Regions from separate parts of the Pseudomonas sp. H2_D02 genome, predicted to be linked through region 4. Evidence: predicted binding sites of a transcription regulator. Region 4 holds the regulator's gene; each other region holds the start of a gene.
The links. The regulator sigma-54, encoded in region 4, starts transcription at its own class of promoters, with help from an activator protein. The targets are predictions, from matches to a motif close to ANTGGCATNNANNTTGCTNT.
Positions count from the first base shown of each region.

Region 1: a site for sigma-54 is predicted at 1,558-1,577, ahead of AB4N42_RS11275 (flagellar basal body rod protein FlgF). Genes of this name have one in related genera too.
Region 2: a site for sigma-54 is predicted at 2,148-2,167, ahead of flhA (flagellar biosynthesis protein FlhA). Genes of this name have one in related genera too.
Region 3: a site for sigma-54 is predicted at 1,553-1,572, ahead of glnK (P-II family nitrogen regulator). Genes of this name have one in related genera too.

Region 1 is NZ_CP162816.1:2,420,318-2,423,657, forward strand. It holds gene AB4N42_RS11270 (sigma-54-dependent transcriptional regulator) at 1-1,293, shown strand, start outside; gene AB4N42_RS11275 (flagellar basal body rod protein FlgF) at 1,632-2,369, shown strand; gene flgG (flagellar basal-body rod protein FlgG) at 2,419-3,204, shown strand; gene flgH (flagellar basal body L-ring protein FlgH) at 3,277-3,340, shown strand, end outside.
Region 2 is NZ_CP162816.1:2,469,351-2,472,690, reverse strand. It holds gene flhA (flagellar biosynthesis protein FlhA) at 1-2,088, opposite strand, end outside; gene flhB (flagellar biosynthesis protein FlhB) at 2,464-3,340, opposite strand, start outside.
Region 3 is NZ_CP162816.1:927,640-930,979, forward strand. It holds gene AB4N42_RS04130 (methyl-accepting chemotaxis protein) at 1-1,006, shown strand, start outside; gene AB4N42_RS04135 (accessory factor UbiK family protein) at 1,098-1,358, opposite strand; gene glnK (P-II family nitrogen regulator) at 1,774-2,112, shown strand; gene AB4N42_RS04145 (ammonium transporter) at 2,146-3,340, shown strand, end outside.
Region 4 is NZ_CP162816.1:5,950,858-5,954,197, reverse strand. It holds gene ptsN (PTS IIA-like nitrogen regulatory protein PtsN) at 1-296, opposite strand, end outside; gene hpf (ribosome hibernation-promoting factor, HPF/YfiA family) at 309-617, opposite strand; gene AB4N42_RS27300 (RNA polymerase factor sigma-54) at 694-2,187, opposite strand; gene lptB (LPS export ABC transporter ATP-binding protein) at 2,352-3,077, opposite strand; gene lptA (lipopolysaccharide transport periplasmic protein LptA) at 3,077-3,340, opposite strand, start outside.

The sequences.
Region 1 (3,340 bases), 2.8 Mb from region 4:
CTTGAGTTCCCTGTGTTGTCCATTGACATGGGCGGCTCCATCGTCGCGGCCAACCGGGCGGCGGCGCAGTTGCTCGGGGTGCGTGTGGACGAGGTGCCGGGAATCCCGTTGTCCCGCTACGCCGAGGATTTCGACCTGCCGGAGCTGGTGCGCGCCAACCAGTCGCGGATCAACGGGTTGCGGGTCAAGGTCAAGGGCGACGTGTTCCTGGCCGACATCGCACCGCTGCAATCGGAGCACGACGACAGCGAGGCCATGGCCGGCGCGGTGTTGACCTTGCACCGCGCTGATCGGGTGGGCGAACGCATCTATAACGTGCGCAAGCAGGAACTGCGCGGCTTCGACAGTATTTTCCAGAGCTCGAAGGTGATGGCAGCGGTGGTCCGGGAAGCCCGGCGCATGGCGCCGCTGGACGCGCCACTGTTGATCGAAGGTGAAACCGGCACGGGCAAGGAATTGCTCGCCCGCGCCTGTCACCTGGCGAGCCCGCGCGGGCAGTCGCCATTAATGGCGCTCAACTGCGCCGGGTTACCCGAGTCCATGGCTGAGACCGAGCTGTTCGGCTACGGCCCCGGCGCCTTCGAAGGGGCCCGGGCCGAAGGCAAGCTCGGGCTGCTGGAACTGACGGCGGGCGGCACGCTGTTTCTCGACGGGGTCGGGGAAATGAGCCCGCGTCTGCAGGTGAAACTGCTGCGCTTCCTGCAGGACGGATGCTTCCGCCGCGTAGGCAGCGATGAAGAGGTGTACCTGGATGTCAGGGTGATCTGCGCGACCCAGGTCGATTTGTCCGAGCTCTGTGCCCGAGGCGAATTCCGCCAGGACTTGTACCATCGCCTGAATGTGCTTTCCCTGCACATTCCACCGCTGCGCGAATGCCTCGACGGGCTGGCCCCGCTGGTCGAGCATTTTCTCGACCAGGCCAGTCGCCAGATCGGCTGTGCACTGCCCAGGCTGGCCCCGGCGGCCATGGACCGCCTCAGCCACTACCATTGGCCGGGTAACGTCCGGCAATTGGAAAACGTGCTGTTCCAGGCGGTTTCCCTGTGCGATGGCGGGAAGGTGAAAGCCGAGCACATCCGCCTGCCGGATTACGGCGTGCGTCAGCCCCTTGGCGATTTTTCCCTTGAGGGTGGCTTGGACGAGATCGTTGGGCGTTTCGAGAAAGCGGTGCTGGAACGTTTGTATTCCGAGCATCCGAGCAGTCGGCAACTGGGCAAGCGGCTGGGGGTTTCCCATACGACCATTGCCAATAAGTTGCGGGAGTATGAGGTGGGCAAAGAATCCGGCGCGTGAAGATAGGCGTTCCGTGGCGAGGGAGCTTGCTCCCGCTCGGCTGCGCAGCAATCGCCAAAAGTATGGGGCTGCTACGCCCGAGGCGTCGGACTGGCCCAGCGGGAGCAAGCTCCCTCGCCACAGGGTGGGCCAGTTGAGTAGCTTCGGCGGACACTTGCCGCAACCGGCATGACACCGCCGGTTTTTCGTCTTCGATACGTTTCCATGATTCCTTCCAATCCACCCAAGTCCTTTGTTTATCGGGCCCATCCGCGCCAGAAAAAAGTTGGTCTGCAATTTGCTTAAGGCTGTGCAACACAGCAGTGGGCGGCAAACGTCCGGCATGCAGAGGAACGACAGTGGACAAGTACCTTTATGTGGCAATGACCGGCGCCAGCCAGAACGCACTGGCGCAACGGGCCCATGCCAACAACCTGGCGAACATTTCCACCAACGGTTTTCAGAAAGACCTGGAGCAGGCACGTTCGATGCCGGTGTTCGGCGACAGCTTTCCGGCGCGGGCGTTTGCCATGTCCGAGCGTCCCGCCACCGATTTCACTCCGGGTGCGCTGGTTGAAACCGGTCGCGACCTGGACGTGGCGGTCAGCGGGCCGGGCTGGATGGCCGTGCAGAACCCCGACGGCGGTGAAAGCTACGTGCGCACCGGCAGCCTCAACGTTGACGCCCTGGGCGTGCTGCGGGCCGGCAACGGCATGCCGGTGATGGGCAATGGCGGGCCGATCGCCGTGCCGCCGGAGCAGAAAATCGAAATCGGCCAGGACGGCACCATCAGCATCCGCGCCATGGGCGAAGGCCCGCGTGTGATGGCTGAAGTGGACCGCATCAAGCTGGTCAACCCTGACCTGAAGAATATGACCAAGGGCCTGGACGGTTCGATCCGCACCAAGGACGGCCAACCGGCGCCCATCGATGCCAACGTGCAGTTGGTGTCTGGGTTCCAGGAAGCGAGCAACGTCAACGCCGTGGATGAGATGACTTCGGTGCTGGCCCTGGCCAAGCAATTCGAGCTCCACGTCAAGATGATGAACACCGCCAAAGAAGGCGATGAGGCCATGGCTCGGGTCTTGCAGATCTAATCATTAATTACAGCGCTGCGCCGAAAAACAGGCGTACGAGGAGAATCGAATGCTTCCGGCTCTTTGGGTTGCCAAAACAGGTCTGTCCGCCCAGGACACCAACCTGACCACCATTTCCAACAACTTGGCGAACGTCTCGACCACGGGTTTCAAACGTGATCGCGCCGAGTTCCAGGACCTGCTTTATCAAGTAAAACGCCAGCCTGGCGCCCAGTCGACCCAGGACAGCGAATTGCCGTCGGGTCTGCAAGTGGGTACCGGTGTGCGCATCGTCGGCACCCAGAAAAACTTCAACGCCGGCAGCCTGCAAACCACCGAGCAGCCGCTGGACATGGCCATCGACGGTCGCGGTTTCTTCCAGATCCTGCAGCCGGACGGCACCACGTCCTATACCCGTGACGGTACCTTCCACCTCGATTCCAATGGTCAGATCGTCAACGCCAGTGGTTTCGCCCTGGAGCCGGCCATCATCATCCCGAACGATGCCCAGACCTTCACCGTGGGTCGCGACGGCACCGTGTCCATCACCGTGGCGGGCAACCCGGCCTCCCAAGTGATCGGCAACCTGCAGACCGCCGACTTCATCAACCCGGCCGGCCTACAAGCGGTGGGCAACAACCTGTTCCTGGAAACCGCCGCCAGTGGCGCGCCGCAAATCGGCACGCCTGGCCTGAACGGTTTCGGCACCACGCTGCAGAACACCCTGGAAACATCGAACGTGAGCACGGTCGAGGAGATGGTCAACATGATCACCACCCAGCGCGCCTACGAGATGAACTCCAAGGTGATCTCCACCGCCGACCAGATGCTCTCGTTCGTCACGCAGAACCTGTAATCGCGTCGCAACATTCGTCATTACGTAGACAGGGCGGCCCCAGGGTCGCCTGCAACACCAAGAGGTAGGGTCATGAATCGCTTCGTATCTGTTCTGGCATTGAGTGGGATCACCGCACTGGCGGGCTGTGTCGCGC
Region 2 (3,340 bases), 2.8 Mb from region 4:
GTTATCCGGTATTTCCTGGTACGCCAGCACATGCAGCCCCGGGACCGCGAGGCGCCCGAATCGCGAGAGCATCGCGCGAATCGGACCGGCCACCAGCAGGATCACCGGTTGGCCTTGCATCTCTTGCCGCTGGGCTGCGTCGATCAACGAGCGTTGCAGCTTCTCGGCCATGCTTGGCTCCAGCAGGACACCCTCTTCCGAGCCTTGTCCTGCCTTCTGCAGACTATTGAGCAATATCTGTTCCAACCTTGGTTCCAGAGTGATCACAGGCAGCTCAGACTCAGTGCCTACAATGCTTTGGACGATTGCACGGGATACGCCGACCCGCACCGCAGCCACCAGGGCGGCGGTATCTTGACTCTTCGAAGCGTTGTTGGCGATCGCTTCGGCGATGCTGCGGATGTCGCGCACCGGTACCTGTTCTGCCAACAGCGCCTGCAACACCTTGAGCAATTGCGACAGCGAAACCACGCCCGGCACCAGCTCTTCAGCCAGCTTCGGCGAGCCTTTGGCCAGTACTTGCAGGAGTTGCTGGACTTCTTCGTGACCGATCAGCTCGCTGGAGTGCTTGTACAGAATCTGGTTCAAGTGGGTCGCCACCACCGTGCTGGCGTCCACCACGGTATAGCCGAGGGACTGGGCCTGGGCGCGCTGGCTGATTTCGATCCACACCGCTTCCAGGCCGAAAGCCGGATCCTTGGCGGTAATACCGTTGAGCGAACCGTAGACCTGACCTGGGTTGATCGCCAGCTCGCGGTCCGGGTAGATCTCGGCTTCGGCCAGGATCACGCCCATGAGCGTCAGGCGATAGGCGCTCGGCGCCAAGTCGAGGTTGTCGCGGATGTGCACGGTCGGCATCAGGAAGCCCAGGTCCTGGGACAGCTTCTTGCGCACGCCCTTGATCCGCGCCAGCAGTTGACCACCCTGGTTGCGGTCGACCAATGGAATCAGGCGGTAGCCGACTTCCAGGCCAATCATGTCGATCGGCGTCACGTCGTCCCAGCCCAGCTCCTTGGTTTCCATGGCGCGAGCCGGCGATGGCAGCAGTTCCTGCTGGCGCTTGACCTCTTCCAACGCCTGGACCTTTTGCACATTCTGCTTTTTCCAGAACAGGTAGGCACCGCCAGCCGCCAGGGCCGCCATGCTCAGGAAGGAAAAATGCGGCATGCCAGGCACCAGGCCCATCACCGCCATCAGGCCGGCGGCAACAGCCAGGGCCTTGGGCGAGGCGAACATTTGGCGACTGATCTGCTTGCCCATGTCTTCGGAGCCCGAAGCACGGGTCACCATGATCGCAGCGGCTGTGGATAACAGCAGTGATGGCAATTGCGCCACCAAACCGTCACCGATGGTCAACAAGGCGTAAACCTTGCCGGCATCGCCGAAGGTCATGCCATGTTGGAAGATGCCGACGGCCATGCCGCCGATCAGGTTGATGAACAGAATCAACAGGCCGGCGATGGCGTCACCGCGCACGAATTTGCTGGCACCGTCCATGGAACCGTAGAACTCGGCTTCCTGGGCCACTTCCAAGCGTCGCAGCTTGGCCTGGCCCTGGTCGATGAGGCCAGCGTTGAGGTCGGCGTCGATCGCCATTTGCTTGCCGGGCATCGCATCGAGGGTGAAACGTGCGCTCACCTCGGAAATCCGCCCGGCGCCCTTGGTCACCACGACGAAGTTGATGATCATCAAGATCGCAAAAACCACGATACCGACCACGTAGTTACCGCCGATCACCACCTCACCGAAGGCCTGGATCACCTTACCGGCGGCGGCGTGGCCTTCTTGGCCATGAATCATCACCACCCGGGTGGACGCCACGTTGAGCGCCAGGCGCAACAGTGTCGCCACCAGCAGGATGGTCGGGAAGACGGCGAAATCCAGCGGCCGCAGGGCGTATACGCAGACCAGCAGGACCACGATCGACAAGGCGATGTTGAACGTGAAGAACACGTCCAGCAGGAACGGCGGCACCGGCAGCATCATCATGGCGAGCATGACCAGCAGCAACAGCGGCACGCCCAGATTACCCCGGCTGAGGTCTACGACGTTGCTGCGCGCGGTGCTGAGTAACTGAGAGCGATCCACCAATATTCCCCGTTCCTGTGAAGCAAACTTTTGACGCCCGAGAGGGGCGCAGGCGGGGTATTGCAAGAAGCTTTCCAACTTTTGCGAGAGGCTGAAATAGAGCGGCTTGACGTACATCCAGCCCTGTGGGAGAGCCTGCACCCACGCGGTCCTGCGGTCCGCTCGAGAAAAATGATGTATCTGTGGCGAGGGAGCTTGCTCCCGCTCGGCTGCGAAGCAGTCGTAAACCGGCGGGTGCGGAGTGCCTGATGCTCTGCATCTCGCGGCTTAAGGGGCCGCTTCGCGGCCCAGCGGGAGCAAGCTCCCTCGCCACGGGTTCATCGATTGCCTTGATTGAGCAGCATCAGTTCCCACAGAGCTTTTCGTTAGCCGGGATCAGGAATCGCGGCGCAAATCCGGCGGGATCGGCAGGTCCTTTAGCGGTTCGGGGCGCTTGCCCTTGCCGGCGCGGTGCTGGCGGATCTGGTAGACGTACGCCAGGACCTGGGCCACGGCCAGGTACAGGCCTCCCGGAATTTCCTGGTCGAGTTCGGTGGAGTAGTAGATCGACCGCGCCAATGCCGGGGATTCGAGCAGCATCACTTCGTTGGCGACGGCGATCTCGCGGATCTTCAACGCCAGGAAATCGCTGCCCTTGGCCAAGAGGACCGGCGCATTGCCTTTGTCCGGGTCGTACTTGAGCGCGACGGCATAGTGGGTCGGGTTGGTGATGACTACATCGGCGTCGGGAATCGCCGCCATCATCCGGCGCTGGGAGACCTCGCGCTGCAGCTGGCGGATCCGCTGCTTGACCTCCGGCTTGCCCTCCTGATCCTTATATTCGTCGCGGATTTCCTGCTTGGTCATCATCAGCTTCTGCTTGCTTTGGTAGAGCTGGATCGGCACGTCGATGGCGGCGATCAGGATCAAGCCACAGGCCATCCACAAGGTGCTCCAGCCCACCAGTTGCACGCTGTGAATAATGGCCTGTTCCAGCGGCTCATGGGCAATGCGCAGCAAGTCATCGATATCAGCCTGCAATACCGTCAGCGCCACGAAAAGAACCAGGAAAAACTTACCAAGCGCTTTTAACAGCTCCATCAGGGCCGTTGTGGAGAACATCCGCTTGAGCCCACTCGCAGGATTCATTCGGCTGAACTTGGGCGCCATGGTCTTACCGGAAAACAACCACCCGCCCAAGGAAATAGGCCCCAGGAAAGCGGCCAGCAACAAGAAGATCAGCACTGGCTGCACCGCCACGATGGCGATCTTG
Region 3 (3,340 bases), 1.3 Mb from region 4:
CGTGTTTATCAGCCGCCTGATCAGTCGACCGATTGCCGTGGCGGTCGATTGCGCACAACGCATCGCCCAGGGCGACCTCACTCAGCACATCACCAGCAACAGTCGCGACGAGGCCGGCCAGTTGCTCAAGGCGCTGGGCGATATGCAGGCGAGCTTGAAGACCACCATCCAGCAGATTGCCAGCGCTTCGGACCAGTTGGCTTCCGCCGCTGAGGAGCTGACGATGGTCACCGACGATGGCAGTCGTGCCTTGCTCCGACAGAATGATGAGATCCAGCAGGCGGCCACAGCCGTGACCGAGATGACTTCGGCGGTCGAGGAAGTGGCTCGCAATGCCGTCTCCACCTCGCAGGCTTCGCAGTCGACCAGTTCGCAGGCGAGCAATGGACGGGATCAGGCCCGTAGCGCGGTGCAGGCGATCAACAATGCAACCCAGGAAATCACCTCGTCCACCGGGCTGGTCAGGGACCTTGCCGTGCAGGTGCGCGATATTGGCAAGGTGCTGGATGTGATTCGCGGGATCGCTGAACAGACCAACCTGTTGGCGCTCAACGCGGCCATCGAAGCGGCTCGCGCCGGGGAGCAGGGCCGCGGTTTTGCCGTGGTAGCCGATGAGGTTCGCGCCCTGGCGGCGCGCACCCAGGCATCAACCGGTGAAATCGAGAGCATGATCCACTCGGTACAGGATCGTGCCGACAGCGCGGTCGATGCGATGGGCAAGAGCCAGGCGCTGGTGACCGAGACCCAGAGCTTGGCCCGGGCCACTGGCGAGGCGCTGGAGCAGATCGCCGATGGCATCTCGCAGATCAATGACCGTAACCTGATGATTGCCACGGCTTCCGAGGAGCAGGCCCATGTGGCCCGCGAGGTCGATCGGAACCTGGTGAATATCCAGGATCTCTCGACCCAGACTGCCGCTGGGGCGAACCAGACCAATACCTCGAGCCAGGAGCTGTCCAGCCTGGCCCTGTCATTCAATACGCTGGTCGGCCGTTTCCGTCTCTGACCCCTTGGGGTGATACGCCTGGGCTGCCAGGCGTATCACGTCGGCTCGCGGCCCAATGTCCGTGGCGCACCTGGCAATGATCCGGGGCTTTTTATTCCTGTGTCGGAGCCAGTCGCGCTTCCAACTCGGCGACCTTGGCTTCCAGGCTTTCGAGCCGCGCCCGAGTCCGGGCCAGCACGACCATCTGGCTGTCGAATTCCTCCCGGCTGACCAGGTCCAGCTTGCTGAAGCCGCTTTGCAGCAAGGCCTTGAACTGGCTTTCGATTTCGCTTTTGGGCAGCGGCGTGTCGCCACTCAACAGGCGGGAGGCATGGCCGCTCAGGGCGTCGAGGAGGTCTTTGGGCGCAAGCATGGCAGGTGTCCTGGAAAACAATGGCGGGCAGTGTATCACGCAGTGTCTATAGTCAATTCGCCAGGCAGGGATGCACGCTTTTCGCGCACAGGGCCGGGCGCTGTCGCACCGTTGTTGTGCGTATCGTTGCGCTTCGTGGCCCGACACCGCCGCATGCAACGGGTAAGGGGTTGAAATCAGGAGGGTTGGGCACAGATGGCAAGGTTTCTGCTTAGAGGCTGATGACCCATGCACTGATGCAGTCGCTGTGACGAATGCAGTGCAGCAGGCGAAACGGGGAGTTTCGTCAGGATCGGTTAACTGGCACCTGTCGGGCAACTTGGGCCGACGACGCGTTACAAAGCCAGGCACTGCGCTTAGACTTGAGTCGGGTTTGTTTTCCTGGGGCAAGTCCACCAATTCGGGAGAAAGTTTCATGAAGCTAGTCACTGCCATCATCAAGCCGTTCAAGTTGGACGACGTGCGCGAGTCGTTGTCCGAGATCGGCGTGCAGGGCATTACCGTTACTGAGGTCAAAGGCTTCGGTCGGCAGAAAGGTCACACCGAGCTGTATCGCGGCGCGGAATACGTGGTCGATTTCCTGCCCAAGGTGAAGATCGACGTCGCCATTGACGACAAGGATCTTGACCGGGTGATCGAGGCAATCACCAAGGCCGCCAACACCGGCAAGATCGGTGACGGGAAGATCTTTGTGGTCAATCTGGAACAGGCTATCCGCATCCGTACCGGCGAAACCGATACCGACGCCATCTAAGCCGCCAAACCCAACGCCCCAGGAGAAAACAATATGACTCTGCGTAAATTCGCAGGGCTAGGAGCCCTGTTGTCCTTCGCAATGCCTGGCCTGGCCATGGCAGAAGAAGCGGCAGCCCCCGTCCTGAACTCCGGCGACACCGCCTGGATGCTGACGGCCACGATTCTTGTACTGTTCATGACCATTCCCGGCCTCGCCCTGTTCTACGGTGGCATGGTCCGGTCGAAAAACCTTCTTTCCGTGATGATGCAGTGCTTTGCCATTACCGGTCTGATCAGCGTCCTGTGGGTCATCTATGGCTACAGCATCGCGTTCGACACCACCGGCATGGAGCAGGGCGTCGTCAACTTCAATTCCTTCATCGGTGGCCTGGGCAAAGCTTTCCTGGCCGGCGTCACGCCAGCGAGCTTGACCGGCCCGGCGGCGCTGTTCCCTGAGGCGGTGTTCATCACCTTCCAGATGACCTTCGCCATCATCACTCCGGCCCTGATCGTCGGCGCGTTTGCCGAGCGGATGAAGTTCTCCGCCATGCTGATCTTCATGGGCGTGTGGTTCACCCTTGTGTATGCGCCGATTGCGCACATGGTCTGGTCCGGTAACGGCGGCCTGCTGTGGGACTGGGGTGTGCTGGACTTCGCTGGCGGCACCGTGGTGCACATCAACGCCGGTATCGCAGGCCTGGTGGCGTGCCTGGTGTTGGGCAAGCGCAAGGGCTTCCCGACCACGCCAATGGCGCCGCATAACCTGGGTTACACCCTGATGGGCGCGGCCATGCTGTGGGTCGGCTGGTTCGGCTTCAACGCCGGTTCCGCCGTTGCCGCCAACGGCACCGCCGGCATGGCGATGCTGGTCACCCAGATCGCTACCGCCGCGGCGGCGCTGGGCTGGATGTTTGCCGAGTGGATCACCCATGGCAAGCCAAGCGCACTGGGCATTGCCTCGGGCGTGGTGGCCGGCCTGGTCGCCATCACTCCCGCTGCTGGCACCGTGGGCCCGATGGGCGCCCTGGTTATCGGCCTGGCGGCCGGTGTGGTGTGCTTCTTCTGCGCCACCACCCTCAAGCGCAAACTTGGCTATGACGACTCCCTGGACGCCTTCGGCGTGCATGGCATCGGCGGTATCCTCGGCGCGATCCTGACCGGCGTGTTCGCCGCTCCGGCCCTGGGCGGCTTCGGCACCGTGACCGATATCGGCGCGCAAGTGTGGATTCAATTCAAGGGCGTGGCGT
Region 4 (3,340 bases):
TCGACCGGGGCGCCATCGATGGCGTCGAAATCTATGGGGGCTTCAAGGTGCAGCAGCGCGCTGATAGGCGAGGCGCAGCCCTTGAGGCGGCAATGGGGGATGGCAATGCCGTTGCCAAAACCGGTGGAACCGAGTTTTTCACGGGCAACCAGTGCCTCGAAGACATCCTGCATTTCCAGATCCGGCACTTCGCGGTGGATCAGGTTGGCGATTTGTTCGAGGGCTTTCTTTTTACTGCCGCCCGGCGCGTTCACTTGGGAACGGCCGGGGGTCAGGATGGTTTCTAGTCGGATCATGGATTGGGGGGGTTAACGACCGGTTGCGCCCTGGAGGAGGCTCTGGGTCTTTTCCTTATGCTTTTTGAGTTGGCGATCCAGCTTGTCGGTCAGCAGGTCAATCGCGGCATACATGTCTGTGTGCTCTGCGTTGGCAACCACTTCTCCGCCGGGAATATGCAGCGTGGCTTCGATTTTCTGCAGCAGTTTTTCGACGCACATCGTGACTTGCACGTTGGTGATCTTGTCGAAATGCCTTTCCAATCGGTCGAGTTTTTCGCCGATGTAGGTGCGCAGGGGTTCGGTCACTTCCAGTTGGTGTCCACTGATGTTGACTTGCATACAGCTTCTCCTTCGTTGCCAGTGCATAAAGCGGCAGGCTGGGTTGCCTGCCACTGGAACGCTGTGGCGTGGCCTGTTACATCAACCGCTTGCGTTCGCTCGAAGGTGCGATCCCGAGGGATTCGCGGTATTTGGCGACGGTACGGCGGGCCACCTGAATGCCTTGTGCCTCCAGTAAACCAGCGATCTTGCTGTCACTCAACGGCTTTTTCTGATTTTCCGCGGCGACCAGTTTCTTGATGATCGCGCGGATGGCCGTGGACGAGCATTCGCCGCCTTCCGAGGTGCTGACATGGCTGGAGAAAAAATATTTCAATTCATAGATTCCCCGCGGGGTATGCATGAATTTCTGGGTGGTCACCCGTGAAATCGTCGACTCGTGCATGCCCACTGCCTCGGCAATGTCATGCAGGACCAACGGTTTCATCGCTTCATCACCGTATTCCAGGAAGCCGCGCTGATGCTCGACGATCTGGGTCGCCACTTTCATCAGGGTTTCGTTGCGGCTCTGCAGGCTCTTGATGAACCAGCGCGCTTCCTGCAACTGGTTGCGCATGAACGTGTTGTCGGCGCTGGTGTCGGCGCGTTTTACGAAACCGGCGTATTGGGCGTTGACCCGAAGTTTCGGCACCGATTCCTGGTTGAGCTCCACCAGCCAGCGATCATTGTGCTTGCGCACGATCACGTCGGGGACAACGTATTCAGGCTCGGTGGATTCGATCTGCGAGCCGGGCCGTGGATTGAGGCTTTGCACCAGCTCGATGACTTGGCGCAGCTCGTCTTCCTTGAGTTTCATGCGCCGCATCAGTTGGCTGTAGTCGCGGCCGCCCAGCAAGTCGATGTAGTCGGTGACCAGTCGCTTGGCTTCGGCCAGCCACGGTGTCTTGGCGGGCAACTGGCGCAGTTGCAGCAAGAGGCATTCGCCCAGGCTGCGGGCGCCGATGCCGGCGGGTTCGAACTGCTGGATGCGGTGCAGGACCGCCTCGACCTCATCCAGCTCGATGTCGAGCTCGGGGTCGAAAGCTTCGAGAATTTCTTCGAGTGTCTCGTCCAGGTAGCCCTGGTTGTTGATGCAATCGATCAGGGTCACGGCGATCAGGCGATCGGTGTCGGACATCGGCGCCAGGTTCAGTTGCCACAGCAAGTGGCTTTGCAGGCTTTCGCCGGCGGAGGTGCGGGTGGTGAAGTCCCACTCGTCGTCATCGCCGCTTGGCAGGCTGCTGGCGCTGGTCTGGTAGACGTCTTCCCATGCCGTATCCACGGGCAGGTCGTTGGGAATGCGTTCGTTCCACTCGCCGTCCTCGATGTTATCCACCGTCGGGGCGGCTTCCTGATAGGACGGTTCCGGGATTTCGGCAGGGGTTTTCTGTTCGACGTTGTCGGCCAGCGGATCGGAGTTGTCGAAGTCGTCGCCTTCTTCCTGGCGTTCGAGCATCGGATTGGACTCCAGGGCCTCCTGGATTTCCTGTTGCAGGTCCAGGGTCGACAATTGGAGCAGGCGGATGGCCTGTTGCAGCTGCGGCGTCATCGTCAGCTGCTGGCCCATTCTCAAGACTAGCGATGGTTTCATGGCAGGGGCTTAACACCTTATTCGCCGGCCGCACATGCGCCATCCACTACAAGGGCGCCGGAGCGCCAAACTTAAGCAAATTATATGCCTGAAACTGAGGTGTTTGCCTAGAGCGTCGCCACAATAAAATTGGCGACGCCCGGCGATGCACCAGACATCTGCGCTTACAGGCGAAACTCGTGACCCAGATACACTTCCTTGACCAGTTCATTGGCCAGGATAGTCGCGGAGTCGCCTTCGGCAATCAACTGGCCGTCATTGACAATGTAGGCGGTCTCGCAGATATCCAGCGTCTCGCGCACGTTGTGGTCGGTGATCAGCACGCCGATCCCCTTGGCCTTGAGGTGATGGATGATCTGCTTGATGTCACCGACCGAAATCGGGTCCACGCCGGCGAACGGTTCGTCGAGGAGGATGAATTTCGGCGCGGTGGCCAGGGCACGGGCGATTTCCACGCGGCGACGTTCGCCACCGGACAGGCTCATGCCCAGGTTGTCGCGAATGTGGCTGATGTGGAATTCCTGCAGCAGGCTTTCCAGTTCCTGTCGACGGCCGGCCTTGTCGAGTTCCTTGCGGGTCTCGAGGATGGCCATGATGTTGTCGGCAACCGACAGTTTGCGGAAGATCGAGGCTTCTTGCGGTAGATAGCCGATCCCGGCCTTCGCCCGGCCGTGCATCGGCTGGTGGCTGACGTCCAGGTCGTCGATCAGGACGCGGCCCTGATCGGCCTGGACCAGGCCGACGATCATATAGAAGCAGGTCGTCTTGCCCGCGCCGTTGGGGCCGAGCAGGCCAACGATCTGGCCGCTCTCGATGGACAGGCTGACATCGCGCACAACCTGGCGGCTCTTGTAGCTCTTGGCCAGGTGTTGGGCTTTCAGAGTTGCCATTACTGGGCCTTTTGCTCGTCGGTTTTCTTTTTCGGCTGGATCACCATGTCGATACGCGGACGCGCCTCGGTGACCTTGCTGCCAGTGGCACGACCCGCGCTGGCCAGTTTCTTGACCGTGTCATAGACGATTTTCTCGCCTTGGGTCACGTTGTTGTCCTTGTCGACAACCTTGGCGCGGTCGATCAGGACAACGCGGTCCTGGGCGGCGTGATACTGGATGGTAACCCCATAACCCTGTACAGGCTTGGTGTCGCCCGCGGT